DNA from 2 places in the Paenarthrobacter sp. CCNWLY172 genome. Region 2 is predicted to be linked to the other one. Evidence: predicted binding sites of a transcription regulator. Region 2 holds the regulator's gene; the other holds the start of a gene.
What was found. The regulator LexA, encoded in region 2, represses DNA repair genes until DNA is damaged. The targets are predictions, from matches to a motif close to TCGAACANNTGTTCGA.

Region 1: WBN73_RS03525 (Y-family DNA polymerase) is a predicted target of LexA. The motif match lies at 4,118-4,133, and genes of this name have one in related genera.

What each region holds. Positions count from the first base shown of each region.
Region 1 covers NZ_JBBEGB010000002.1:157,997-172,478, forward strand. Annotated here, with positions in the region: gene nirB (nitrite reductase large subunit NirB) at 1-506, shown strand, start outside; gene cobA (uroporphyrinogen-III C-methyltransferase) at 516-1,550, shown strand; gene WBN73_RS03520 (uroporphyrinogen-III synthase) at 1,563-2,720, shown strand; gene WBN73_RS03525 (Y-family DNA polymerase) at 2,754-4,052, opposite strand; gene WBN73_RS03530 (GNAT family N-acetyltransferase) at 4,229-4,741, opposite strand; gene WBN73_RS03535 (ArsR/SmtB family transcription factor) at 4,738-5,085, opposite strand; gene WBN73_RS03540 (MIP/aquaporin family protein) at 5,137-5,877, opposite strand; gene WBN73_RS03545 (arsenate reductase/protein-tyrosine-phosphatase family protein) at 5,923-6,597, shown strand; gene WBN73_RS03550 (arsenate reductase ArsC) at 6,755-7,177, shown strand; gene trxB (thioredoxin-disulfide reductase) at 7,209-8,198, shown strand; gene WBN73_RS03560 (FAD-dependent oxidoreductase) at 8,241-9,626, shown strand; gene WBN73_RS03565 (arsenate reductase ArsC) at 9,662-10,318, shown strand; gene WBN73_RS03570 (arsenate-mycothiol transferase ArsC) at 10,318-10,734, shown strand; gene WBN73_RS03575 (hypothetical protein) at 10,781-11,068, opposite strand; gene WBN73_RS03580 (LexA family protein) at 11,194-11,625, opposite strand; gene WBN73_RS03585 (hypothetical protein) at 11,879-12,310, shown strand; gene WBN73_RS03590 (dihydrofolate reductase family protein) at 12,335-12,931, opposite strand; gene WBN73_RS03595 (hypothetical protein) at 12,983-13,111, opposite strand; gene WBN73_RS03600 (hypothetical protein) at 13,110-13,541, shown strand; gene WBN73_RS03605 (GMC oxidoreductase) at 13,690-14,482, shown strand, end outside.
Region 2 covers NZ_JBBEGB010000015.1:4,949-19,430, forward strand. Annotated here, with positions in the region: gene WBN73_RS18780 (histidinol-phosphate transaminase) at 1-935, opposite strand, end outside; gene WBN73_RS18785 (LysM peptidoglycan-binding domain-containing protein) at 1,014-1,373, opposite strand; gene lexA (transcriptional repressor LexA) at 1,719-2,462, shown strand; gene WBN73_RS18795 (ATP-dependent DNA helicase) at 2,459-4,519, opposite strand; gene hflX (GTPase HflX) at 4,512-6,074, opposite strand; gene WBN73_RS18805 (class I SAM-dependent methyltransferase) at 6,594-7,208, shown strand; gene dapF (diaminopimelate epimerase) at 7,189-8,157, opposite strand; gene miaA (tRNA (adenosine(37)-N6)-dimethylallyltransferase MiaA) at 8,195-9,121, opposite strand; gene miaB (tRNA (N6-isopentenyl adenosine(37)-C2)-methylthiotransferase MiaB) at 9,140-10,669, opposite strand; gene WBN73_RS18825 (regulatory protein RecX) at 10,669-11,211, opposite strand; gene recA (recombinase RecA) at 11,201-12,241, opposite strand; gene WBN73_RS18835 (DUF3046 domain-containing protein) at 12,490-12,714, opposite strand; gene WBN73_RS18840 (MarR family winged helix-turn-helix transcriptional regulator) at 12,756-13,307, shown strand; gene WBN73_RS18845 (helix-turn-helix domain-containing protein) at 13,398-13,832, opposite strand; gene WBN73_RS18850 (CinA family protein) at 13,970-14,482, opposite strand; gene pgsA (CDP-diacylglycerol--glycerol-3-phosphate 3-phosphatidyltransferase) at 14,479-14,482, opposite strand, start outside.

The sequences.
Region 1 (14,482 bases), on a different contig from region 2:
AGGACGTGGGCGTCATCGCCACGGCCGATGGCTGGAACCTGTACGTCGGTGGCAACGGTGGTGCCACTCCGGCCCACGCCCAGCTGCTGGCCAAGGACCTGGACGACGAAACGCTGCTCAAGTACATCGACCGCTACCTCATGTACTACATCCGCACCGCTGACCGCCTCCAGCGCACCGCGCGCTGGCAGGAAGAACTCGACGGCGGCATCAAGCACGTCGAGGAGGTAGTGGTCAACGACTCCCTGGGCATCGCCGAAGAGCTTGAAGCGGCCATGGCCAAGCACATCGACACCTACGAGGACGAGTGGGCCGAGACCTTGAAGGACCCGGAGCGCCTCCGCCGTTTCCGTTCGTTCGTCAACGCCCCCGACCAGAAGGACGAGTCCATCTCCTTCGTTCCGGAGCGCGGCCAGATCCGCCCGGCCACCAACGAGGAAAAGGGCGGCGTGCTCATCGCTTCCACCATCCCGGTCCGCAGCGAAACCGTCGGCGCAGGAAACTAGGGGTTCACCATGCAGCTCACCATTGATCTCACCGGCCGTGACGTCCTTGTCACGGGATCGGAAAAGTCCGCCCGCCAGGCCATCCGCCGCTATCAGAGCGCCGGTGCCAACGTGTACCGGCTGAGCACCCCGGAAGGTGTACCGGGCGACGGTCAACTTCCGGAGCGCCCGTTCCTGGTGGCGATAGTGGACGACGGCGACGCAGGGTGGCTGCCGCTGGTGGAACGCTGCCGCGATGCGGGGATACCTGTCGCGTTTGAGCCGGCACCGGGCGCCGACGGCCACGTGACCTTGGTGGGCGGAGGTCCAGGAGCCTTGGACCTGCTCACCGTTGGCGCCGTGGACGCCCTGCGTGATGCCGATGTGGTGTTCTACGACCGTCTGGCCCCGTACCAGGAGCTGGCCGACCTTACCTCGGCCGAACTGGTGGATGTTGGCAAGCAGCCGGGCCTGCACAAGGTGACCCAGCGTGACATCGAGAAGCTCATGGTGGAAGCTGCGCTGCTGGGCAAGAACGTGGTCCGGCTCAAGGGCGGCGATCCGTATGTATTTGGCCGAGGCGGCGAGGAAGTGGCCGCCTGTGTTGCGGCAGGCGTCCCGGTGCGGGTGATATCCGGTGTCACCAGCGCCATCTCCGTTCCCGCCGCAGCCGGGATCCCGGTCACGCACCGCGAAGTCAGCCACATGTTCACCGTAGTGTCCGGCCATGCCCCCTTGACCGAGAAGGAACACACCCACCTTGCCGGACTTGGCGGCACGATTGTGGTCCTCATGGGCATTGGTACCCTTCCCCAGCTTGCAGCAGGGCTGCGCCGGGCAGGCATGGACGCGGACATGCCCATGGCTGTGGTGGAACGTGGCTACCGCCCGGGGCAGCGCACCACCATCGCTGATCTGGGTACGATCGAAACAGCTGCCACAGGCTGCAGCAACCCGGCCGTGCTGGTCATCGGCGAGGTGGTCCGGGTGGCTGAAGCCAACCGCAACCATGCAGAAGCATCCGCTGAACTGAGCCGCCTGGCGGCTTCGCTCCTTGAAGCCTGAAGGTAAAAACACATGACTGTTGCACGCGCCATCGAAGTCCACGACGCTTCTGCCGCTCCGGAGGTTTCCGAAGCCGTCGACGCCCCGCTGGACGGATTCCGAATCGGCGTCACCTCGCACCGCCGCTCCCGTGACCTCATTGAGGCACTGGAGCGTCGCGGTGCCAGCGTGTTGCACGCCCCCGCTTTGAAGATCGCCCCTGTGCAGGAAGACATGGTCCTCATCGAGGACACCCGCACCATCATCGCGGCCAAGCCGGACATCTGCATCGCCACCACCGCCTACGGCATGCGCCGCTGGTGCGAAGCGGCCGATTCCTTCGGTATCGGCGAGCAACTTTTGGAAACCCTGTCCGCCTGCCGCATGTTCGTCCGCGGCCCCAAGGCCCGCGGTGCCGTGCGCGCTGCAGGACTTGCCGACGTCGGGATCAGCAGTGACGAAACCACCGCCACGCTGGTGGATATGCTGCTGGTCGAGGGCGTGCGCGGCAAAACGGTCGCCGTGCAACTGCATGGATACACCGATGTCCGCCAGCTGGAACGGCTGCGCATGTCCGGCGCCACGGTCCTGACCGTGACCCCGTACCGTTGGGTGAAGCCCGACGGCGAAGACAAGCTGCCGCGCCTGATCGAGGCAGTGGTGGGCGGCAACCTGGACGTACTGACGTTCACCAGCGCTCCGGCCGTAGACGCCATGTGGAGCACAGCTCACGAAATGGGCCTGTACCGCCAGCTCATCGAAGCCCTTAAAGGGCCCGTCACTGTTGCCGCTGTTGGGCCGGTCACCGCACTACCACTGGTCGACGCCGGGCTGACGCCACTGATCCCGGACCGTTACCGCATGGGCGCACTGATCCGTTTGGTGACCGAACACTTGTCCCTTAACCATGTACGCCGGTTGGAGACCAAGAGCGCCACGATCGAACTGCGCGGGCGCTGCCTGCGGATCAACGGTGAGGTGGTGGACCTGGCACCGGCTCCCCTGCTGCTCCTGCGGGCACTGCTCGGCGCGGGCGGAGCGGTACTGTCCCGGGAAGCGCTCTCGGACCTGCTGGACCTGCGCGGTTCTGTGCATGCCCTGGACATGACGGTCAGCCGCCTGCGTTCCTCGCTGCCGGACGGCAAGCTCGTAGAGACCGTCGTGAAGCGAGGGTACCGGCTGCGCGCGTAGCCTCCCGGTCTCTACGAGGTGGCGGCTCCCACGTCAGGCCGCCTTTACCAAGGGAAGTTCATCCCAGTTGGTGGTGTACCGGGGGCTGAGCATGTCGCGTTTCATGGACCAGTCCGGTCCTCCCTTGATTCCAGCGTGCCCCAGACCTATGGAGCCGCGGCCGTACCGCTTGCTGACTTGCTCCAGCAGGGGGCCGATGCCACGTTCTTCGTGCCGGTTCTCGAAGATCTCCAGGGGCTTCTGGTTGCCGCTGGGACGGAGGTCAGTAACCATGATCCCGGCCTTGGCGTACCTCAGGCCTTCCTGGATCCTTGGAACCAACGCATGCGCTGCCTTGGTCAGCAGCACGGGATCCGAAGTGGGCATGGGCAGTTTGACGTTAACGGTGGGAAACGACTTGTCGTTGGGGTTGTAGACCGATGTGGCAGCAAAGGCCGTCAACAGCTTTGCTTGGAGGTCATGTTTGGCCAGCCTGGCACTGGCCATCTGTCCGTAGATACTGAGCACCTGCCGCAGCTGCGCCGCCGTCGTGATCGGCGTGGAAAAGGAGCGGGAGAAGATCAACTGGTCCCTCCCGATCCTTTCCTCCTCCATCGGGATGCACGGGGTACCCTGCAATTCCAGCACCGTGCGCATCATGACGATGGAGAACTTGTCCCGCAAAGCCACTGGGTCAGCCCGGACCAGGTCCAGGATGGAGAAGATCCCCATGGCATTCAGACGTTTGGTCAGCCTGGTGGCAACACCCCAGATCTCCATCACGGAGAGCCGTGCCATGAGTGCTTCACGGTGGGCTTCTGGAATCGAGTCCCACCGGCACACTCCGTTGAAGCCCGGATTGTGTTTGGCCCATTTGTTGGCCAGCTTGGCGAGGGTCTTGGTTCTGGCGATACCTACGCAGACCGGAACCCCCACGTGCCGTTGGCACGCCGCTTTAATGGTGCGTCCCAACTCCAGCAGCTCTTCGGGCTGCCCTTTCACTCCGAGAAACGCCTCATCAATGGAGTAGACCTCCTGCCACGCCGAGTAGCGGGCCAGGAGCTCCATGACACGGGAGCTGATGTCCCCATACAGTTCGTAGTTGCTGGAGAGGGCAATGAGCCCCCATTCCTTGGCCCGTGGAGCAAGTTTGAACCATGGCTCCCCCAGCCCGATCCCCAGCTTCTTGGCTTCCGGAGACCTGGTGACTGCACAACCGTCGTTGTTGGACAGCACGATCAGCGGCTTGCCCTCCAGCGAGGGATTGAACGCACGCTCGGCCGACGCATAGAAGCAGTTGATATCCACGTGGGCGATCTCCTGCATCTGATGCATGAGTGCTGGCTTGGACATCGTCCTCCTCCTCCGTTCGGCCTTAGCACGCACGCTGCTGTTCCCCTGCAGGACACGCCGCGCATTCGAACATATATTCGAATACCTTTACTGTACTGCCACGCACCGACAAGAAGGCTTCGTCCGGACCACCGACAAGAATGCCGCCGGTTTAGTGAGCGGCATCAATCAGCTAGTTACACTGCGGGTGAGCGGCGTTCGAGCAGGAGTGTGTCGCGCCACTGGCCGGCGGCGGGACCGTAGGTCATGCGGGCGATGCGGCTCCTGTGTCCGATGACCCGGAAACCGGCGGATTCGTGGATCCGGAGGCTGGACTGGTTCTCCGGGAAGACGCTGGATTGGATAGTCCACACCCCGTCGCGCTCGGTGGAGTCGATGAGTGCCTGCAAAATGGCTTTGCCCAGACCGAGGCCGCGGGCTTCGGCCGCTACATAAATGGAGTGTTCGACCACGCCCGCGTAGGCAGGCCGGGACGAGACGGCGGAGACGGCGGCCCAACCCAGAACGCCCCGTCCGGGCGCTTCGGCGACGATCCGGTGCGCCTTCAACCTGGAGGTGTCGAAGGTTTCCCAATCGGGAGCCTTTTCCTCAAAGGTGGCGTGCCCCGTCTCGATGCCTTGCTGGAAGATGCGTCGGACAGCGGGCCAGTCGCCTTCCCGCATGGGCCGGACATCAAAATCACGGCTCATAGGGCAGTGAGGACTCCGGCGACGTCATCCAGGGCTCCGGGGACCAACGAGTAGTACGCCCAGGTGCCGCGCTTTTCGCGATGCAACAGACCGGCCTCGACCAGGATCTTCAGATGGTGGGAGACGGTGGGTTGACCCAGATCCAGCGGTTCGGTGAGGTCGCAGACGCAGGACTCACCGCCGTCGGCGGCCTTGACGATGGAGAGCAGGCGCAGCCGGTTGGGATCCGCCAGCGCTTTGAACACGATGGCCCGGCGCTGCGCTTCTTCAGCGCCAAGGGCTGGGGTAGCTGGCGGGCAGCAGATGGTCTGCGTGTCCGGTTCGAGCAAGGGCAGCGAGGTCATCTACCTATTATGCCGCAACATTGACATTCATCAATGTTTCGGCCGGCGGGACTACTGCTTGGCCGCTTCTACGGAGTGAGGGATGACAACGTCGGCGGCGGCCCGGCCGGCATGCGGGAAAAGCAGGAGCAGGATTCCAACGCCAACAGCCGCACCGAGGACCTGTACGGCGAGGAATGGTGGGACGGAACCCGGCGCAATGCCAGCGAAAGTGTCGCTGAAGATACGGCCGATGGTCACGGCCGGGTTCGCGAACGACGTGGAGGACGTAAACCAGTACGCAGCGCCGATGTAGGCACCTACAGCCGGGGCGGCCATAGCGCCGCGTTTGGTGGCCGCAAGGGAGAAGATCAGCAGGACCAGACCGGCAGTCGCGACCACCTCGGCCAGCAGATGACCCGCCGTTGCCCGCTCCTTGGTCGAGATGGACGTACCCACCTCAAACATCGCGTTCGCCAAGACACTGCCACCGATGGCACCGGCAATCTGGGCCAGGACGTAGAGGCCGAGGTCCGGCAAGGACAAGCCGGATCCGCCGCGCCGTCCGAGGAACCAGTCCACCATGGAGACAACCGGGTTGAAGTGGGCGCCACTGACCGGCCCGAACATCAGGATCAACACCGTCAGGCCAAGCACCGTGGCCGTGCTGTTTTGCAGCAACTGCAGGCCTGTGTCATTGGGCGAGAGCTGGGCTGCGGCGATTCCGGAACCAACGACGATGGCAACGAGCAGGCCGGTGCCGAGGAATTCAGCGATGGCACGGCGCCACAGGGGCGGCTGGAGTGAAGTCATGCCAACAGCTTGACGCATGGAATTAACTCAGTCAAAATTGAATCAATGAATATTGAAGCAGTCGACACATTCCAGGCCCGTGTAGCCAGGCACGCAGCCCTTGCCGATCCGGCACGCCTGCGTATCATGGACCTGCTGACCCTGGGCGACTTCTCGCCATCGGAACTGCAGGCCGAACTGGGCATGCCCGCCAACCTGCTCTCCCACCACCTCCGCACCCTGGAGGAAGCCGGCCTGGCAACCCGCCACCGCTCCGAAGCCGACAAGCGCCGCAGCTACCTCCGCCTCGTCACCGGCGCCCTCAGTGGGCTCGTGCCCGGGGCGGCACATACAGCAAGCCGTGTCCTGTTCGTCTGTACGCGCAACAGTGCCCGCTCCCAGCTGGCCACCGCCCTGTGGCGGCAGGTCAGCGACATCCCAGCAGCCTCGGCCGGAACGCGCCCCGCAAACCGCATCGCCCGCGGAGCCATCGAGACCGCCCGGCGTCATGGGCTGGACCTGCCCGACATCGCACCGCGCACCCTGGAAGAGGTTGCGGAGGAGGCCGACCTGGTAGTGACCGTCTGCGACAACGCCCACGAAGAACTGACCGGGCTGGGCGGAATCCATTGGTCCGTGCCGGACCCCCTCCGCTTGGACACGGCGGCTGCCTTTGACCATGCCTTCGATGACATCACCCGCCGGATCAACGACCTCGCGCCACGCATCACCGCCGCCTGACCATCGGGCACCGGTTGCAATATTGACATTCATCAATCTATCGTCCGATACTCGCTATATCGACCATCATCAATGTCCGTCACGGAGAGCTTCCCTCTCGGGCGCACCGCTTCAAACCTAGCCACCCGTTCACACAACCATTCCAGGAGAGAAACCCGTGAGCTACGAAACCACCAAGAAGCCCTCTGTCCTCTTCGTCTGCGTCCACAACGCCGGACGTTCCCAAATGGCCGCAGCGTTCCTGACAACCCTTGGCAAGGGTGAGATCGAAGTCCGCTCCGCAGGCTCCCAGCCCGCCGACAAGGTCAACCCGGCCGCCGTCGAAGCCATGGCCGAACTGGGTATCGACATGTCAGCTGAAATCCCCAAGGTCCTCACCACCGAGGCCGTCAAGGAATCCGACGTCGTCATCACCATGGGCTGCGGCGACGAATGCCCATACTTCCCCGGCAAGCGCTACGAAGACTGGGTCCTGGAAGACCCCGCCGGCCAAGGCGTGGACGCCGTCCGCCCGATCCGCGATGAAATCAAGACCCGCATCGAGGGCCTGATCGCCTCCCTCGTCCCGGCTGCCAAATAACCCACTTTTTCGAGCACCAGGAGAGTCTCCCGTGAGCACCGCCGTCCAGACCGAACAACTGATCATCATCGGCTCCGGCCCCGCCGGCTACACCGCGGCGATCTACGCCGCCCGCGCAGGCCTGAACCCGCTGGTCCTCGCCGGGTCGGTCACCGCCGGCGGTGCGCTGATGAACACCACCGAAGTCGAGAACTTCCCCGGCTTCCCAGGCGGGATCCAAGGCCCTGAGCTCATGGATGGGCTCCAGGAACAGGCGGAAAAGTTCGGCGCCCGGATAGTGTTCGACGACGTCACTGAAGTTGATCTTAAGGGTCACCTCAAGCGTGTGGTCACTGGAGGCGGCGAGACCCACGAGGCCCCGGCCGTCATCCTTGCCACCGGTTCCGCGTATAAGGAATTGGGCCTTCCGGAGGAGAAGAAACTCAGCGGCCACGGAGTGTCCTGGTGCGCCACCTGCGACGGCTTCTTCTTCCGCGAACAGGACATCATCGTGGTTGGTGGCGGCGACTCCGCCATGGAGGAAGCGACCTTCCTGACCCGCTTCGCCAGGACCGTCACCGTCGTAGTGCGCAAGGACGAACTCCGCGCCTCCCGGATCATGGCCCAGCGCGCCAAGGACAACCCCAAGATCAAGTTCGCCTGGAACTCGGCCATCACCACCATCCACGGCGACAGCAAAGTCACCGGCGTGACCCTCACGGACACCCGCACCGGTGAAACCCGTGAACAGGACGCCACCGGGATCTTTCTGGCCATCGGCCACCTGCCCCGCACCGAGCTGGTTGCCGGACAAGTCGACTTGGACGACGAGGGCTACATCAAGGTCGACTCACCCACCACGGTAACCAACCTCTCCGGCGTTTTCGCCTGCGGGGACGCCGTGGACCACCGCTACCGCCAAGCCATCACCGCAGCCGGAAGCGGCTGCGCGGCCGCGCTGGATGCCGAACGGTTCCTTGCCGCCCTGGATGACGCCCACAGCATCGCCACCGCCCTGGTCGAAGAACCAACCCACGCCTAACCACTCGAAACGCCACGCCAACGGATGAAACAAGAGGACAGCATGGATTCAGTGACGAACTTTCCCATCGCAGTGATCGGCGCAGGCCCGGTAGGACTCGCCACCGCGGCCCACCTGCTCGAACGCGGACTCGAACCGGTCATCTTCGAAGCAGGCCCCTCCGCCGGCGCCGCCATCGAACAGTGGCGGCACATCCGTTTGTTCTCACCCTGGCGCTTCAACCTCGACGACGCCGCCGTCCGCCTGCTCGAACCCACCGGCTGGGAATCACCCCGTCCCACCGCACTGCCCTACGGCGGCGAACTCATCGACAACTACCTCACCCCGCTGGCGGGTACACCCCAGATCGCTTCCCGGCTCCAGACCGGCTCCCGCGTCATCGCCGTGACCCGGCAGGGCATGGACAAAACCCACGTCCGGGACCGCGACACCACCCCCTTCGTTGTCCGGGTTGAGCACGACGGCGGAGAAACACGGGACCACACCGTCGCTGCCGTCATCGACGCCTCCGGCACCTGGTCCACCCGCAACCCGCTTGGCACCTCCGGCCTGCCCGCCATCGGCGAAGGCCTGGCAGCTGACCGGATCTCCTCGCCGCTGCCCGACGTTGTTGGCCGCGACCGCGCCGCTTTCGCCGGCCGCCGCGCCCTCGTCGTCGGGGCCGGCCACTCGGCAGCGAACACACTGATCAACCTCGCAGACCTCGCCAAGGACGAACCCGGTACCCGCATCCTGTGGGCCGTCCGCGGCAACTCCGCCGAGAAGGTCTACGGCGGCGGTGACGCCGACGGGCTCCCTGCACGCGGCCAGCTCGGCTCCCGCCTCCGCCGCCTGGTCGAGGCCGGCACCATCGAACTGCACACCGGGTTCGGCATCGCTGCCCTGAAAAACCTCGACTCGCATGTGAGCGTCGAAGCCGTCGATGGACGCACCATCGACGCCGACGTCATCGTCCCCTGCACCGGCTTCCGCCCGGACTTGGAGATCCTGCGGGAACTGCGTCTGGACCTGGACCCCGCCGTTGAAGCTCCCACCGGGCTCGGCCCGCTGATCGACCCTGAATTCCACTCCTGCGGCACGGTCCCTGCGCACGGCGCGAAGGTCCTGACCCACCCTGAAAAAGACTTCTACATCGTCGGGATGAAGTCCTACGGCCGGGCACCGACCTTCCTCCTCGCTACCGGCTACGAGCAAGTCCGTTCCGTCGCTGCAGCCCTCGCAGGCGACCAGGAATCGGCGGACACCGTCCACCTTGAACTGCCCGAAACCGGGGTCTGCTCCGCGGACGCCGGCACCAGCTGCGACGTTCCCGCCCCTGCCGCCACCGTGTCGCAGGAGCCAGGGTCGGGCTGCTGCGCCGCTCCCGAACCAGCATTTGTCGGCTTCCCGACCGGGCTCGCACACGGCCGATCCGGCACCACCAACTGAAAGCCAGTCACCAAAACAACCATTGGAGCACTGTCATGACCGACCACCAGGAAACCACGCTCGGCCTGCAGGACAACACCGAAGTACTCCACCGCATCAGTGACCGGCTCGCCGGACGTTACGCAGGGATCTTCGCCGCAGAAACCGTCGAACGCTACGTCTTCGAGTCCTACACAGCACTGGCCCGCACCGCGAAGGTCAGCGCCTACCTGCCCGCGACCACCGAGCACTTCGCCAACGACAGGCTCCACGCCCTGGCCAAGTCAAAAAGCTCCCTCGCCTCGGAGATCCCGGAGGTGTTGTTCGTTTGCGTACAGAACGCCGGCCGCTCCCAAATGGCCGCGGCCCTGCTCACAGCCGAAGCCAAAGGCAAGATCCGCGTCCGCTCCGCCGGGTCCCTGCCCGCATCAGAACTCGACGCCAACGTCGTGACAGTCATGAACGAGATGGGCTTGGATCTGGGCAAGGAATACCCCAAACCGCTCACCGACGACGTCGTCCGCGCCTCCGACGTGGTCATCACCATGGGCTGCGGCGACTCCTGCCCGATCTACCCCGGCAAACGCTACGAAGACTGGGAACTCACCGACCCCGCTGACCAGCCCCTCGACACCGTCCGGACCATCCGTGATGAAATCCACGGCCGTGTGAAGAACCTGGTCGCCTCCCTGACGAAAGAGACTGCACTCTAATGACCTCAGAACATCCCGCCGTCCTGTTCGTCTGCAGCAAGAACGGCGGCAAATCCCAGCTCGCCGCAGCTCTCATGCGGGAACTGGCTGGGGACAACGTCACCGTCTACTCAGCCGGAACAAAACCCGGCGCGGCGTTGAACGCCCAGTCCGTGGAATCCCTGGCCGAACTGGGCATCGACGTCACCGGCGAGTATCCCAAACCGATCACCGACGAAGTCCTCAACACCGTGGACGCCGTCATCGTTCTGGGAACCGAAGCCAAACTCGACCCACCGACCGGGAAACGCTTCGAAATCTGGGAAACCGACGAACCCTCAGAACGTGGCATCGAAGGCATGGAACGCATGCGCCTGGTCCGCGACGACATCAAAACCCGCGTCCAAACCCTCTACAGCGATCTCACGACAACCTAACCCGACAATGCTCGCCGTCGAGCTGGACGCAGGGCCCTGACACCCATCACACTGAACCACGACCAACTCCAGGGCCATGGTCGAAAGAGCGCTCCAAGGCAGCGATGAGAACAGCTGGCGCCAGCCGGTCCACGAGGTCCACCGGCCTGCCCTCGCGCAGCGCCGGGCATCCGGTGACCATCCACGCAGCAAAGTAGTTATGTGGAATCCTCAGGGCCATGGCCCGCGCAAACAGCCCCATCACCACGGGGTGCAAGGACAGGTCTTCCTGAAACTGGAAGCCTGGACAGTAAGTGCCATCTGCAGAAAACACCCGCACCAGCTCTTGCATCACAGGCTCCGGATCCTCATGTATCTGCGCAAGCCGGCTCCGGACCCTTTCCAGGCTTGGCAGGCCGAACTCGGCGCCCATCCGCTCCCAAAGCCCGCTGGGAATGGGGCCTTGCCAACGGGTCGAACTCAGATGTGGTGCAGGCACGTGGTGGCAACTCCCCAGATGGTGAGTTCGGACAGTGCCGGCACACGGATGTCCGGATACTTGGGATTGTCCGCTTGAAGGATCACTCCCGAAGGCGTGACGCGGAGCCTTTTGATGGTCAGTTCACCATCAAGGACAGCCACGACGACGGACCCATCCTTCGGCTCCAGCGCACGGTTGACGATCAGCTCGTCTCCATCACTGATCCCGGCACCTTCCATGGACTGCCCCGTCACCCTGACCACAAAAGTGCTGGTGACGTCCTTGATAAGGTGCTCGTTGAGATCGATCCGGCCATCAAAATAGTCCTGCGCCGGCGACGGATACCCGGCCGCCACCGGGAGAGGTGCCAGCAAAACCGACATCAGGGAAAAGCCCGCATCTATCACGCGGGGGCCGACTATCACGCCCACAACACACCTTTATTCGAATATATGTTCGATACTCGAGTGTACAGCGGATGACGGACATTGTTGTCACTCCGCGAAGTTTGCTGCGGCGCCAGGAAGCCGGCGGAATGGAGGGCCGCCGTTCATGCGTCTTGGCGAAAGACAGGTATTTTAGGGAAGGTCAAGCGAACTGCTACTTGGCAGGAACTGAACAAACCACCGTCTTCGGCTACAGGGTTCAATACCGCGGTGGCCGGATATCGCGCATTGGAGAGCCATGACCGCCCGTAGCAAGGACGTCGCTGATGCGCTCAGCGCCGATGTCACACGCATAGTCAAGGAACGCTACCCGGATGAGCTGGCACGCGCGCAGGCCGTCCACGCACGCTCCGAGAAATTGGTTCTCGCGTTCATGGTCTCCTCGGTTGCGCTGTGGTTCCTCGGTCCGGCTCTGTTCCTGAACGGCCTCATCAGCCCGGTGGTCGCCATCGTGGTGCCGGGGCTGCTGACCCTCGGGTTCCTCACGATCGTGCTCGTCGCCATCGTCCGCAACAGGGCTGCGGCGCGACCCATCGTCGGGTACGCGAAGCAGTGGGGTCAGAACGTCACCAGCGTGACGAAGAAGGGCATTACCGTCGCCGTCCCAAAGGGCGCAATCACGGTACCCGCGGAGTTCCGTGAGACACGCAGGGTCACCCGCCAGCACTGATACCGCGATGGCGCCAGGTCCGGATCAGCGCTGCACCCGATACCGCACGTGGGTGACGAGTCCGGTCCCGCGCGCTTCGATCGGTTCAAGCGTCACGCCCCCCACGCCGTCGAGCAGCCGTTCGCCACCCCCCAGGATCACCGGCGAGATGTGAAGCCGCAGTTCGTCCATGAGGCCTGCGGAGAGAAACTGACGGGCGGTTTGCGCTCCCCCCGCAATCGCCACATCCCTATCCCCGGCGGCTTCCCGGGCCTGGGCCAAGGCCGATTCGATGCCGTCAGTGACGAAGTGAAAAGTGGTGCCACCGTCCATCGCCAGCGGCTCGCGCTGGTGATGGGTCAGGACGAAAACAGGTGCATGATACGGGGGTTCCTCACCCCACCAGCCGCGCCATTCCTGATCCCACGGGCCCGATCCGGGACCGGCGAACATGTTCCGGCCCATGATGTAAGCACCAGCTTCGAGGATGCCCGCGATCTCTGCTGCGCTGGCCTCCCGCTCCTCGAACTGCCAACGGTGCAGGCTCTCGCCGCCCTCCCCCAGCGGCTTGTCCGGGGACTGGTTGGGCCCGGCAACAAATCCGTCAAGGGAAACAGTCAGATCACAAGTGACACGGCTCATGCGCCCATCCTGCCACCGCACGCCCGGTGCGGCCAGGGGCCAGCCCGGCCATCACAGCACCACCTGCATGGCGTTCTGCCGTTCCATGCGGAGCATCCGGCGGCGCATCTGTACGGCAGAACGGACGAGCCCTACGCTGAACCTGTCCACCAGCGCGACGACGCGAAAAGAGGCAGCCATGGCACGGGATCCAAAACCCACGTTGGAGCAACTGACGATCCTCGTCGGCGAGTGGGAAACGTCAGTACCTGGCCAGGAGGTCTCCGGCCGGACGACTTTCGAATGGCTGGAGGGTGGCGGTTTCCTCATCCAACGATCCACGGTCCAGCGGCCGGAGTACCCCAATGCGGTCAGCGTCATTGGTGCCACCGGCTCGGACGGAGCCTTCCAGCAGCACTATTTCGATTCCCGAGGGGTCGCCCGGATCTATGACATGACGCTCAAGGACAACGTCTGGATTCTCTTCCGGGATGGCCCGGACTGGCCCCAGCGCTTCGTTGGCCGCCTCACCGAGGACGGCAACACCATCACCGCCCGCCTGGAGCGCGGCACCTACCCGGGCGGGCCGCTGGAGCACGACTTCGACATGATCTACACCCGGATCGTCTAGTGCACCCTGAACCCAAGTACGCCACCTCATTTACAGATCCCCTGCCCGGTGGGAACATAAGCCCCATAGTCCGCGGAGGCAACGCCCGGCCACACCCGGCGGCGTCAGCTGCAGCTATGTAGTCAGCTCTCCTCTGAGAGGAACGGCCATGGGTCGTCTGGGGACCGGGAACAGTGGGGATGCGGGGTCTGAGCCCGCGTCTGATCCGCCACGCCACCGCGGCAGCGGCATCGGCAGCGGCATCGAAAAAGTCGACGCAGTGGTGGTGGGCTCCGGCTTTGGAGGTTCCGTTGCGGCGCTTCGACTGGCCGAAGCCGGACAGTCCGTTGTGCTCATGGAACGCGGCAAACCATACCCGCCGGGCAGCTTCGCGCGCTCGCCGTCGGAGATGGGCCGCAACTTCTGGGATCCGGACCGCGGCCTGTATGGACTCTTTGATGCCTGGACGTTCCGCGGCACGGAGGGACTGGTGTCCAGCGGGTTGGGCGGCGGCTCACTCATCTATGCCAACGTCCTCCTGCGAAAGGACGAAAAGTGGTTCGTCAACGAGTCCCCGATCCCCGGCGGTGGTTACGAGAACTGGCCCTTCACCCGGGCTGACCTTGATCCCTATTACGATGCCGCCGAAGCCATGCTGCAGCCTGTCCCGTATCCCTACAAGGACACCGCGAAGACCCTTGCCATGGAGAAGTCCGCCGCTAACCTGGGGCTGTCCATCACCCGGCCTCCCATTGCCGTCACGTTCTCAACGGCGCCTGGCACGGAGCCCCGGACCAATCACGCCTTGCCCCTTCCCGGCTACGGGAGCATCCATGGTCCCACCACGGTGCGGACCACCTGCACGCTGAGCGGTGAATGCGACATCGGGTGCAACGCCGGCGCCAAGAATACGCTGGACCACAACTACATTTCAGCGGCGTCCTTCAGGGGTGCCGATGTCA
Region 2 (14,482 bases):
ACATAGTTGGAGTCCGACTCCGCAGGTTTCAAGCCCATGCGCAGGAGCTCGGTCACAATCCGGTCGCGCTGGACTTTAATGTCCTCAACGTCGGCCATGAGGGCCTCCCGGTGGTTGAGCGCAGCCAGGGCTGTTGCCTGGGTAACAGCCGACAGGTGGTACGGAAGCCGGACCAGCCGGATGGCATCCGTGACCTCGGGAGCAGCAGCCATATAGCCCAGTCGGGCACCGGCAAGGGCAAAGGCCTTGCTCATGGTGCGGGAAACGATCAGACGCTCGCGTCCCGGCAACAAGGTCAGGGCGCTCGGGGTATTGTCGTGTGCGAACTCGTGGTAAGCCTCGTCCACGATCACTATTGCCTGGCTGGCTTCGCCTGCCTCATAAACAGCCTCAACGACATCCAGCCCCAGACCTGTTCCCGTGGGATTGTTGGGTGAACACAGGAACACGATGTTGGCACCTGTCTCCCGGACCTGTGCAGCGGCGGAGGCAGCATCGAGGCCGTAGTCGTCAGCCCTGACTCCGCGGACGTATTCGGTATCCGTGCCGCTGGCCAGCAACGGGTACATGGAATAAGTGGGCGGGAATCCCAGTGCTTTCCGGCCGGGTCCGCCAAATGCTTGGAGGATCTGCTGCAGAACCTCATTGGAGCCATTGGCTGCCCAGATGTTGTCCGGGGAAAGATTGTGACCAAGGTAGTCGGCCAGCGACTGGCGAAGTTCCGTGAACTCCCGGTCCGGGTAGCGGTTGAGCCCCGTGGCCGCAGCAGCAACAGCTTCTGTGATGGCTGCCTGCACATCAGCCGGGACGCCATGGGTGTTTTCGTTGACGTTGAGCAAAATGGGGACGTCAAGCTGCGGAGCACCGTAAGGGCTCAGTCCACGCAGGTTGGTCCGGAGGGGTAGTCGGTTAAGTCGCTCAAGCTGGTCACTCACCACCACAGTTTAAGGGGCCGCCGGGACTGCCGACTAACTGTGACGCCGGGTGGCCGGCTCATGCGGGCATGCAACGTACTAATTTGCGGGCACGAACAGTTGCTGACCCGGCTGGATACGGCCGCCCCGGAGGTCATTGAGCTGGATGATCTCCGCAATCACGTCGCGGGGATCCCGCTCAGGAGCAGCGGCTCCGGCGATGCCCCACAGCGATTGTCCCGGCTGAACCGTAACAGTGACAGCGACGGGCGGTTGGAGTTGCGCCTGGGAATCCGAAGCCTTGGCCGGTGACGTGATAAATCCAGCCAGGCTCAGCAGCGCAGCCACCAGCAGCATTGCCGGGATGCCGAAGAAGACCATCCGTCCCCGTCGTGTCAGGCGCAGACGCGCAGGCGCCTGGGTGGTGCGGAAATCAGCGAACGTAGTGATTGCGGACATGAGCTGAGCCCTTCTGAGCTATTGCCGTGCGCCGGGTCCCGGTACATGGCTGCCAATTCTGTGTGTTCCCCTGCCCAACTCCGTCAGTTCGAACACTTCGTTCGAACAGCCGGCGTCAGCATCAGGTTTATAGAACACATATTCGAACCTTGCTATGACATTTTTAGCACTTATCAACGAACGGTGTCGAGACTCGCTAGAACAAATGTTTGATAAACGCCTGTGGCTGCCCTACGTTTGAGTGAAGAAACAGCACTGTTTCAGTGGAACAGGAGGGTCTGACATTTTTTGCAGACCCGACGACCCCGGGCTCACTCCGGGCGGAATGGAAAGGCATTGGCGAACATGGCAGCGAAAGCCACCGGCGGCGGGGCACCCCTGCGGAGCCAGCAGCCTCAAAAGAGTCCCAAGAGCCTGACTGTCCGTCAGAAGAAGATCCTGGAAACCATCCAGCGGTCCGTCAATGACAACGGTTATCCGCCCAGCATGCGCGAAATTGGAGACACCGTGGGCCTGGCAAGCCTGTCGAGCGTGACGCACCAACTCTCCCAGCTGGAGAAGCTTGGATATCTCCGCCGCGATCCCAAACGTCCCCGGGCCATGGAAGTCCTCATGCCGTTGACCCTCGATGGCGGACCCATTCCGGGAGTGGAAGCACCCACTACCCTCCGCAGCACGGGTGGCTTTGCCGTCACAGAGCTTGCCAGCGCCAGCGATACTGCCATGGTCCCGCTGGTTGGTCGGATCGCTGCCGGCGGCCCCATCCTTGCTGACCAGACCGTGGAGGACGTGCTTGCCCTGCCCCGGCAACTCGTAGGGCACGGCGAACTCTTCATGCTGAAGGTGGCCGGCGACTCAATGATCGATGCCGCGATCTGCGACGGCGACTGGGTAGTTGTCCGCCGGCAGAACGACGCCATCAACGGAGACATCGTGGCAGCACTGCTGGACGACGAAGCAACCGTGAAAACCTTCCGCCAGCGCGATGGGCACACCTGGCTTCTTCCGCAGAACACCCAGTACGAACCCATCCTCGGCGACCAGGCCACCATCATGGGCAAGGTCGTGTCGGTCCTGCGTTCCCTCTAGGAGGCTTTGGCCGGGCCCAGACGCTCCAGGACGCCCCGAACCACGGTTCTGTCCGTCGTCGCCCAGAACGGCGGCAGGGCTGCCCTGAGGAAGCCCCCATAGCGCTCTGTTGAGAGCCGGGAGTCCAGGACCGCCACAACCCCTTTGTCGCCGGTGGAACGGATGAGCCGGCCTGCCCCCTGGGCCAGACGAATGGCGGCGTGGGTCGCTGACACGGCCATGAATCCGTTTCCACCCGACTGTGCCACAGCACGAGAGCGGGCAGTCATCAACGGGTCATCCGGACGCGGGAACGGGATTCGGTCTATGACCACAAGGCGGCACGAACCACCGGGGACATCCACACCCTGCCACAGCGACATCGTGCCGAAGAGGCAGGTATCGGGCTCGTCGGCGAACTGCTTCACCAATGCGGCCATGGTGGATTCACCCTGACATAGAATACTGACGTCGAGGCGAAGCCTCATGGCATCGGCGGCTTCCTCAGCCGCCCGCCGCGACGAGAAAAGACACAGCGCTCCCCCACCGGAAGCGCGGATGAGGTCTTCCAACTCATCCAGGGCCTCGGGCGAAGTTCCACGGCCAGGCTTGGGCAAGTGCTTGGCCACGTAAAGCACACCCTGCTTGGGGTAATCGAAGGGCGAGCCAACATCGATCCCGGTCCAGCTTGGCGCTCCATCGCCAATCAGTCCAAGGCCACCTGCAGCCGGTTCGAAAGCCGAGCCGATGGCCAGGGTAGCTGAAGTCAGCACCACTGTGTGACCGGCAAAGAGACCTTCACGCAGGCGTCCCGCCACACTCAGGGGCGCAATGTTGATCAGGGCCGGAGCGGTCTCGTCGGGTTGCGAGTATCCCTGCTGGGGATCGAACGTACTGTTGCGGGAAAACCACACCACTTCCCGGTTCTCCTTGGCCGCGAGCATCCGCTCGCACAGCTCCAGAATGAGCATGAGCCGTGAACGCGCCAGCTGCCTGCCGCCGTCGACCGCGTTGGAAGAATCCGTCTTCGAATCCGACAATGCTGCGCGTGTGGCTTCCCTCAGTTGGTCCAAACAGTCGAGCTGTTCGTCATTGAGCCCACTGGGCAGAAGACCATTGGGCACGCCCGCTATGGCCATATCCAAACGATCGGCGGCCGCGTTGAGGGCATCCACCGTGATGGCCGTGTGCTTGCGCGCGCTCGACGCCGCCGCATGGACCATGGCCACGGACAACTGGCCTGACACCGCGCCCGTCACCCGGTCCTGCAGTTCATGGGCCTCATCCACTACCACGACGTCGTATTCGGGCAGCACAGCCAGCCCTTCGAAGGCGCTGACGGCCAGCATGGCATGGTTGGTGACAACGACGTCGGCTTCGCCTGCGCGGGACCGGGCCAACTCACTGAAGCACTCCTCGGCGAGGGGACACTTCTGCGCGCCGAGGCACTCCATGGACGTCACGGAGACTTGCCGCCAAGCCCGGTCCGTGACGCCGGGCATGAGTTCGTCACGGTCGCCGGTAGTGGTCTTTTCGGCCCATTCGCGAAGCCGGACCACTTCCTTGCCCAGCTGTGATTGCGGTCCCCCCATGGACGCCGCAAAGTGCGGGACACTGGTGTCCTCGCCCAGGGAGAACAGCTGACCCTCGGACGGTTCCTCACTGGGGAACCCGCCTTCGAGTTTTTGCCGGCAGACGTAGTTGGCCCTGCCCTTGACGAGCGCCACGTTGACGGGGCGTTCAAGGGCCGGGTTGATGGTCTCCAACAGCCGGGGAAGGTCGCGGCCAACAATCTGTGTTTGGAGTGCCAAGGTGGCGGTGGACACCAAAGTCGGTTTGTCGCTGTCCATCGAATGCGCGATCAACGGAATCAGATACGCCAAGGACTTACCCGTTCCGGTTCCAGCCTGGACCAGCAGGTGCTCCCCGGTCTCGATGGCCCTGGTGACATGCTTGGCCATCTCGTGCTGCCCGGTACGGCTTTGACCGCCCATGCCGGCAACAGCCCGGTCCAACAACTCGAGGGTGGTCTTCTCCCCCAACGACTCGACGGCGTCCGCCGCCACCTTCTCAACCATTGGTGACGAACGGCTCCAGTTCGGCTGCCAGTCCTTCGCGGACCATGACAACAACACGGGTCCCGTTTTCCTCGTGCTCGAGGGTGAGGATTTCCGAGTCGGAGCTGTGGAGCTTGCTGATCATTTCGCCGCGGTCGTAGGGAATGAGGAGCTCCAGGCGCACCCCCGGGCGGGGAATGGACCGGCTGATGTCTTCCAGCAGTTCGGCGATGCCTTGGCCAGTGCGTGTAGAAACAACCGCATGACGCGGTTCCTTCTGCTTCAGGCGCTCAACGACGAAGGGATCCGCGACATCAACCTTGTTCAGGACGATGATCTCTGGCACCTTGCGGGCATCCACCTCTGTGAAGACCTCCCGGACAGCAGCAATCTGGCCTTCGGGATCAGGATGCGAGGCGTCCACTACGTGCAGGATCAGGTCTGCGTCCGCCACTTCTTCCAAGGTGGAACGGAAGGCTTCAATCAGCTGGGTCGGCAACGAACGGACAAACCCCACAGTGTCCGCCAAGGTGTAGCCGATGCCATCCGGCGTTTGGGCTTTACGGACGGTGGGATCCAAGGTGGCGAACAGGGCGTTCTCCACCAGCACACCAGCGTCAGTGAGGCGGTTCAGGAGCGATGACTTGCCGGCGTTCGTGTATCCGGCGATTGCGACGGAAGGAACGGCATTACGACGGCGGTTGGCGCGCTTGGTCTCGCGCGCCGGCTTCATCGCGGCGATCTCACGGCGAAGCTTGGCCATGCGGGTGCGGATGCGACGACGGTCCAGTTCGATCTTGGTTTCACCAGGACCACGCGAACCCATGCCGGCACCAGCCCCACCCACCTGGCCACCGGCCTGGCGTGACATGGAGTCGCCCCAACCACGGAGGCGCGGGAGCAGGTACTCGAGCTGCGCAAGCTCAACCTGGGCTTTGCCTTCACGGCTCTTGGCGTGCTGGGCGAAGATGTCCAGGATCAGCGTGGTGCGGTCTACTACCTTGACCTTGACAATGTCCTCAAGGCCACGGCGTTGGGAAGGAGCCAACTCGGTATCCACCACTACGGTGTCCGCACCGGTGGCGGCAACGATGTCCTTGAGTTCCTGGGCCTTGCCCGACCCCAGGAAGGTCCCTGGGTCCGGCTTCGTTCGCCGCTGCACCAAACCGTCAAGGACTTCCGAACCGGCAGTCTCTGCCAGGGCAGCGAGCTCGCGGAGTGAATTTTCAGCGTCGGCCAGTGTCCCCTCGGTCCAGAGGCCGGCCAGGACAACGCGCTCAAGGCGCAGCTGCCGGTATTCAACCTCGGTGACGTCTTCGAGTTCCGTGGACAAGCCAGCCGTACGGCGCAGTGCACGACGCTCGGCCAGGTCTTCCTGGTCGCCGTCGTAGATGCTGTGTTCCTGGTCAAGTGTGGAAATGGCCTGTGCCTTGCCGAACACACCACCGGCATCGTCGTTATCGGATGCTTGCGCAGGTACGTCCTTGGAAAGAATCCGGTCGATGACGGCCTGGATTTGTTCAGGACTCATGTCCTGGGCGTCGGAATCGGATCCGGAGTGCTTCTGGGTGGTCATGGTCTCCTTAGACTGTTCGGCTATTCCAGAATAGTGCTGTTTGCTGTTCAATGGGGCGCTATTCGCGCTGGGCTGACGGGCATGGGCCAAAGAGGGCCTCCTGTGCTGAACGGCCGCCCGTGGAGTGGGCGGCGGTTGCTGTGATCTGGCGTGGTGGGATCCGCGTGGAGGTTCCTGGCTATCTGGAGATTGCACTGCCGGCTTACCTGGACCGCACAGGATGCTGACGGTTCAGAGAGCTGGGCTGGAGGGTGTGATCTTCAAGACATCCGTGACGGGGAACGCGGGTCAACGGATGTGCCGGTGGGACCTGCCTGGCGGAAAGTCCGGGGCTTGGCAGAACTGCCAGGGACCGGGCTGCATCGCGGGCGGTGCCGTGTGACGCCTGAGTGCTCAGGCGGGTGGCGGCTTTTTACTCGAAGATCAAGAACATGCGTTTCACACTATCATCCAATGTCAAGCCAGCTCTTCGGGCGGGCAGTTTCCCATGGCGCCGATAGCCAACTAATCTGGCAAATTATGGAGTCTGCACACTATTTCACCGCCCAACCGGCCGGACCATTCACCCGAAAGCCACTCACGGTGGAACTCGCTGGAGCCACACGCCACTTGCAGACCTCCTCCGGCATCTTCAGTCCCGACGGAGTGGACAAGGGCACTGCCATACTCTTCTCCGAAGTTCCGCCGCCTTCACCCCAGGGAAACTTGTTGGACATCGGCTGCGGCTGGGGTCCTATTGCCTTGACGCTGGGGCTGATGGCCCCCCACGCCAAGGTGCACGCCGTGGACGTCAATGAGCGGTGTGTCACGTTGACCAATGAGAACGCGGCTGCCCTGGGTCTGGACAACGTGACGGCGAGCCTGCCGCACGAGGTAGACCCCGCCGTCGAGTTCGACACCATCTGGTCCAACCCGCCTATCCGCATCGGCAAGGACGAGCTGCACACCCTGCTGCTGACGTGGCTGCCGCGCCTGGCCCCGGGAGGAAACGCCTGGTTGGTGGTTCAAAAGAACCTTGGCTCGGACTCCCTCCAGCGGTGGCTCGCCGGCGAGCTGGACAAGAGCTACACGGTGGGCCGGGAGAGCACGTCCAAGTCCTTCAGGATCATCCGGGTCAGGAAAGCGTCCCAGTAGCCACGATCACGGCCGGGCCGCTGAGCTCTACATGTTCGCGGCCACCTGCACCGGGGAAGAACTTAACACCAACGACGCCGCCCGGCACCTTAACGTGCCAATCGTTCGGCGCGGTGTTGCCGGCCCAATGCCGAATGGCGACGGCGGCCGCGCAGGCTCCTGTGCCGCATGATTGGGTCTCCCCCACTCCGCGCTCATGGACACGCATGGTGATGGTGCCGACGCCGTCTTCAACCAACGGTTCGGCCGGAACAACGAATTCAACGTTGGTCCCGTTGACAGGCTTGGGATCGACCACCGGGGCCTTGAACAATTGCGTGGCCGACAGCTCCTTGAGTTCGGCCAAAGCAACCACAGTGTGGGGGTTGCCCATGCTGACTGAGAGGCCCGGACGGGCTACTTCCAGGCCGTCTGCGCTGACCAATGCGTCCATTGCCTTGGTGGTGGCTTCCTTGGGGAAGATGAACTCCCATGGGCCCATGTCCACGGCATACCCGTTGGCCGTACGGACCACTTTCTTGACCCCGCCACGGGTGCCGATGGTCAGGGTTTCGCCCGGGCCAAGATCCACCAGTTTTTCCGCAATCAAGAAGTGCACGAAGACGCGGACGCCGTTACCGCACATCTCCGAGAGGGAACCATCGCCGTTGCGGTAATCCATGAACCATTCGGCGTCCGGGTCCTGCTCCAGAAGGTCCCGACCCTCCGGAAGGAACCGCGACGGGACAGCGCGGATAAGGCCGTCTCCACCAATGCCTACGTGGCGGTCGCATAATTGGGCAACCTGCTCCGGGGTGATCTCGTGGGCATCGCCGGGGTCGGCAATCAGGACGAAGTCGTTGCCCGTTCCATGGCCCTTGGAAAACGTCAGCCCAGCAAGGCTTGAGGCGGTCACGGTAGCACCGGCAGCTGTGGACTGCTGGGCGGGAACTGCAGGGGTTTCATCCATGCCACTAGGCTACCTTCCACGCTGGTTTGGCCAGAAATCAGGCCGGCCGGCTCGAAGCGGTGGCGACGGCCTTGGCCACGAGGTCGGTATCCTGCCAGTCAAGCCAGGTGATCCGGGGGTCAGCCCTGAACCAGGTGAGCTGACGCCTGGCGAACTGCCTGGTAGCCACGATGGTTTCCTCTGAAGCGGCAGCAACATCGGCTTGACGGTCCAGGACCCTCAGGAACTGCGCGTACCCCAAGGCACGGGACGCGGTCTTGCCCTCCCTAAGCCCCGCACCATCAAGCCGTTCAACCTCCTCAAGCAGACCAGCCTCCACCATCCGATGGACCCTCAGGGCCAACCGTTCCCTCAGCACCTCACGGTCCACTGACAGCCCGATCTGCACTGCCGGCTGAAAGTACTCGCGTTGCGGCATGAACGAACTGAAAGGCCGCCCGGTGAGCTGGTGCACTTCAAGGGCCCGGATCACCCGCCGCGCGTCACCTACACGGGCTGCCGACACGGGATCGACGTCCTCAAGGCGGGTTTGCAGCGGCGCGAGGCCGTGCGCGTCATACTCTTCTTCCAGGGCCTTACGGATGACTGGGTCGGTGCCGGGGAACTCCAGGACGTCCAGCGCGGCGCGGACGTACAGACCGGATCCCCCCACCAGGATAGGGCGTTTTCCCCGTGAACGGATTTCCCCAATGGCTCTACGGCAGTCCGCCTGGAAGTCCGCAACACTTGCCTCCTGGGTGACATCCATGGTGTCCAGCAAGTGATGGGGAACGCCCTTGCGCTCTTCCACGCTGATCTTGGCTGTTCCGATGTCCATCCCGCGATAGAACTGCAGGGCATCCGCGTTGATGACCTCACCGTTCAGGGCGAGGGCAAGGTTGACACCCAGGTCCGACTTGCCGGAACCAGTGGGGCCAACCACTGCAATGACGGGCAAGGAAGCGTCCTTGGTGTAGGTAGGCACAGGGTTCCTGGTCCGACGTCAGGCGCGGCGAGCCGGCAAGGACGGCATGCCCAGGGACACCCCGGCCTTGGTCGAGCCCGAACCCGGAGCAGGGACGCCGCAGGACTCAGCTTGGGAACGATCCCAGGCATCGCCGGCACGGGACCGGCGCAGCACATAGTCGCCAGCGGTGGCCGGATCCGCCACAAGGTGGAAAGCAGCAGCCTCCGTGATGGTGACCGTCACAAAGTCACCGGGACGGGGAGTATCTGCGCCGGACGGCACGGAGAAGTGCACCAGGCGCTGATCCTTGGACCGACCGGATAAGCGGTGGGTTTCCTCGGCTTTACGCCCTGACTGGGCCGTCACCAGCACTTCAACCGTCCTGCCCAGCTGTTTGGCGTTCTCCTCAGCGGCAATGCGGTCCTGGAGGGCTGTCAGCCTTTCGAAACGCTCCTGCACCACCGCTTTCGGAAGCTGGTCAGGCAACTCGGCGGCCGGCGTGCCGGGCCGTTTGGAGTATTGGAAGGTGAAGGCTGAGGCGAAACGGGACTTCTCCACGACATCCAGGGTCGCCTGGAAATCCTCTTCAGTTTCGCCTGGGAACCCGACAATAATGTCCGTGGTGATGGCTGCGTTGGGAATCCGATCGCGAACCTTGTCCAAAATTCCGAGGAACCGGCTGGATCGGTAGGAACGCCGCATGTCTTTGAGGATTTTGTCTGAGCCGGACTGCAAGGGCATGTGCAATTGCGGCATGATGTTGGGCGTCTCAGCCATGGCCTCGATGACGTCATCGGTAAAGGCTGCGGGGTGCGGGCTGGTGAAGCGGACGCGCTCCAAGCCCTCGATTTCACCGCACGCCCGAAGGAGTTTGGAGAAAGCCTGACGATCCCCGAACTCCACGCCGTACGAGTTGACGTTCTGGCCGAGGAGAGTCACTTCAACAGCGCCATCATCCACGAGGGCTTGGATCTCGGCGAGGATTTCTCCGGGGCGTCGGTCCTTTTCCTTGCCGCGGAGCGAAGGCACAATGCAGAACGTGCAGGTGTTGTTGCAGCCCACGGAGATGGAAACCCACCCCGCATAAACAGAATCCCGTTTAGTGGGAAGAGTTGACGGGAAGACATCCAAAGACTCGAGGATCTCAAGTTGTGCTTCATTGTTGTGCCGGGCACGGTCCAGCAGCGCCGGCAGGGCGCCAACATTATGGGTACCAAACACGGCGTCAACCCACGGCGCCTTCTTGACGATGGTTTCGCGGTCCTTCTGGGCCAGGCAGCCACCTACAGCTATCTGCATGCCGGGGTTCGCTGCCTTGACCTGCCGGAGTTGGCCGAGATTGCCGTAGAGCTTGTTGTCCGCATTCTCCCGAACAGCGCAGGTGTTGAAGACCACCACGTCAGCCAGTTCACCGTCCGCAGGCACGTAACCTGCGTCCTCCAGGAGTCCCGCCATGCGCTCTGAATCATGGACGTTCATCTGGCAGCCGAACGTGCGGACCTGATAGGTCCTGGGCTCAGCCGGAGGAGTGGCGGGAACTGTTGGGGAAGGAATGGTCAAACTCACTACTCAAGGGTACCGGCTTCTGCCAGCACCTCGCCGACGATCCTGAAGGCCATGGAGGGGGCGTAGCCCTTCCGTGCCAGCATCGACGCCAGACGCCGGGTGTACTTGTCCCGTTCCGCGCGATCAGCCAGATCGACGCCGGGACGCAGCTTGCGTTGAACAAGCTCACGGGCAGCCAACTCTTCATCCTGATCACTGAGCTGTGACAGGGCATCTTCGGCTGCGTCCAGCTCAATGCCCTTCTCCGTCAGTTCGCGACGAAGTGCGCCTTTGGCGAGCTTCTTGCTCTGCGAACGGCTGCGGACCCACATTCTCGCGAACTCAGCATCATCAATCAGCTGAACCTCTTCAAACCGGTCCAGGACGGCCTCGGCCACATCCTCGGGCACGTTGCGTTCCGCGAGCTTGCGGGACAGCTGGAGCCGGCTCCGCGGCGCCATCGTCAGCTGCCTCAGGACGATGGCACGCGCCACGGACTCGGGATCAGGCTCGGGATCGGCGGATACGGACGACTCCGGATCCGGCCCTCTCCTAACCGTCAACGGCCTTCAGCTTTGGGGAGTCTTCCTCCGGCTTGACGCCAACGCCAAGCTTTTCCTTGATCAGGCGCTCCAGCTCCTGGGCGAGCTCAGGGTTATCCCGGAGGAAACGCCGCGAGTTCTCCATGCCTTGGCCCAGCTGATCGCCATCATAGGTGAACCACGAGCCCGATTTCTTGATGATGCCGTGCTCGACACCCATATCAATGATGCCGCCCTCACGGGAGATGCCCTGGCCGTAAATAATGTCGAACTCAGCAATCTTGAAGGGCGGTGCCATCTTGTTCTTGACGATCTTGGCCTTGGTGCGGTTACCTACGGAGTCCGCACCTTCCTTCAAGGTCTGGATACGACGGACATCGATGCGCACCGAAGCGTAGAACTTCAGGGCCTTACCACCGGTGGTGGTTTCCGGGGAACCGAAGAAGACGCCGATCTTCTCACGCAGCTGGTTGATGAAGATGGCTGTGGTCTTGGTCTGGCTGAGCCTGCCGGTGATCTTACGCAGGGCCTGGCTCATCAGGCGGGCCTGCAGACCCACGTGGGAGTCGCCCATTTCGCCTTCGATTTCAGCACGGGGTACCAGCGCGGCCACGGAGTCGATGACGACGATGTCCAGGGAGCCGGAACCCACCAACATGTCCATGATCTCCAAAGCCTGCTCCCCGGTATCCGGCTGCGAGACCAAGAGTGCATCCGTATCCACTCCGAGCTTTGCCGCGTAGTCCGGGTCGAGAGCGTGCTCAGCGTCGATGAACGCCGCAATGCCGCCGGCGCGCTGGGCGCTGGCAACCGCATGCAGCGCAACGGTTGTCTTACCCGAGGATTCCGGTCCGTAGATTTCCACTACACGGCCACGGGGCAGCCCGCCAATGCCAAGGGCGATGTCCAAGGCAATGGAGCCGGTAGGGATGACCTCGATGGGAGCCCGGGTGTCATCACCCAGGCGCATGATGGATCCTTTGCCGAACTGCTTGTCGATCTGGGCAAGCGCTGCTTCAAGCGCCTTTTCACGATCCGGGGTTGCCGCCATGGTTCACACCTCTGATGCTTTCTCGCTGTGGAGTGGCCCTAAGAGCCGCTTTCCTGTCATGTCAGACGCTATTACGACGTGCTGACATTTTTATGAGCCGAATCCGGCTATGTGGACAACCGAGCAATCCGGATGCTCGGAAATGCGGCCTTCGGGATCAATTTTCCTCTCACAGGAGCATATCCCCATCCGAACAGATATTCGAACAATGGACCGGCGTGTCTGCTGTCGAGGCAGCGGCGCGGACCTCAGCTGGAGGCCGGTTTAATGTCCCGCCCCAGCCTGCGTTCGGCCGGAACATCCTGGACTTCGCATACAGCCAACCACACCTCGCGGGGATGGTATCCGGAGGCCAGTGCCTCAACGGCAGTCCGCCCGCCCACGCCTGCGAGTACCAAGGAGCCGGCGAGGACACGGGAATAGCCTGCCCCGAACTCATCGTCCATCAATCGCCAAAAGTCACTTGCCCTCACGGATAGAGTCTCTCACGGAGCCGGACTCTAGAATGGTTGCCATGAGCAATCCTCTCCAGAGCACGCCCGGTCAGGCCGTGCCAGGCGACGCCGTAGACGACGCCCTCCAGCAGGTGGAACACCAGCTGAGCCTGCTCTGGCGCCGTGCCCGGTCAATCTCCCATCAGTTGTCGCGCCAGGTCCACCCGGACATGGAACCGGCCGCCTACGGGCTGCTGACCGTCATCCGGAGGGAAGGTCCGATCAGGCTGACCGACCTCGCCACGTGCATAGGCGTTGGCAAGCCCTCCGTGAGCCGGCAGATCGCCTTCCTGGAGAGCATTGGCCTGGTCTACAAGGAAGCGGACCCGCAGGACGGAAGGGCACAATCCATACGCCTGACGGACAAGGGCGAGGACAAGATGCACCAGGTCCAGGATGCCCGGCGGCAGGTATTCCGCGAACGCCTGGGCGAATGGCCGCTTGAAGACGTCCAGACCCTGGCCGACTACATGGGCCGGCTCAATGCGATCTACGGCGACGGCGTCCTCAAGGACGTGACCCTGCGGGAACCGGACAGTGCTGCCGACCCCACCAAGCCAGCCGACGCCTGATCCGCCAGGCGCCTCAGGCCATACCAACGAAGACCAAAAGAAGGTCCCCAGCCGATGGCTGGGGACCTTCTCCCACTTCTGGTGGAACGGTTACCGGGCTCCGGAGAGCATTCCCTGCGGGAAGTCGTCCGTGAGGTCCAGATCGCGACCGTAACGCTGGGAGAATTCCTGCGGAACGGTGTCCGGCACGGCCACACCCTCAGCAACGGCCACACGGTCGCTGACTTCGCGGAGCATGTGGGACAACGGAACATCCAGGGCTGTGCAAATGGAGGACAGGAGCTCGGAAGAAGCCTCCTTCTGGCCGCGTTCAACTTCACTCAAGTAACCAAGTGAGACGCGGGCGCTGTGCGAAACCTCGCGGAGGGTACGGCCCTGACGCTGGCGGACATCGCGCAGTACATCACCGATCTCGTGGCGTAGTACAACCATTTTGCGCTCCTTCTGTTCGCTCTGTGTCTGATCAGCCAAGCCCACATCCTTCCAGCGGACAACGCCGTTTACGGATACGGGCTGCTTTACCATCTGTATCGCCTTGCTCCCTCAGTCATCCGGTTCGCTGGTGGGCGGACCGGGTTGGTTTCTACATCCTAGGCGCCCCGGCTCTTCCGAAGCGACTCAATGACACAACTATTGGCAATCAGTTTTTGTTCCCGGCTACTTTACGAACGGTAACCATCCCCTTCCAGCGCGGCAAGCAGACGCGCCAGGGCCGCCTCGCAGGCCTGCTCGCGAATCGACCGGCGGTCCCCCGCGAAGCTGAATTCGAAGGCTTTGGTTCCGGCATCGTCAGCGATTCCAACGAACACTGTTCCTACGGCTTTGCCATCATGGGGATCAGGTCCGGCCACTCCGGTAGTGGATACTCCAATGCTGGCACCGCAAGAGCGCCGCGCACCCTCGGCCATGGCTTCCGCAACAGCACCGTCAACGGACCCGACGTCGGCAAGCAGCTGTTCCGGAACGCCCAGGACGCCGGCCTTGACGGAATTTTGGTACGCAACAACTCCGCCCTGAAGCATCCCCGAAGCGCCAGGAGTATTTGCCAGGGTGGCCGCTACCATTCCAGCAGTCAGCGACTCGGCCGTGGCGACCGTTTGGTTCTTTGCGATCGCTGCGGCGACCACCGCCGTCGACGTCTCTGCCGCGGCGGTGCCGGCGTTCCCGGACGTCAT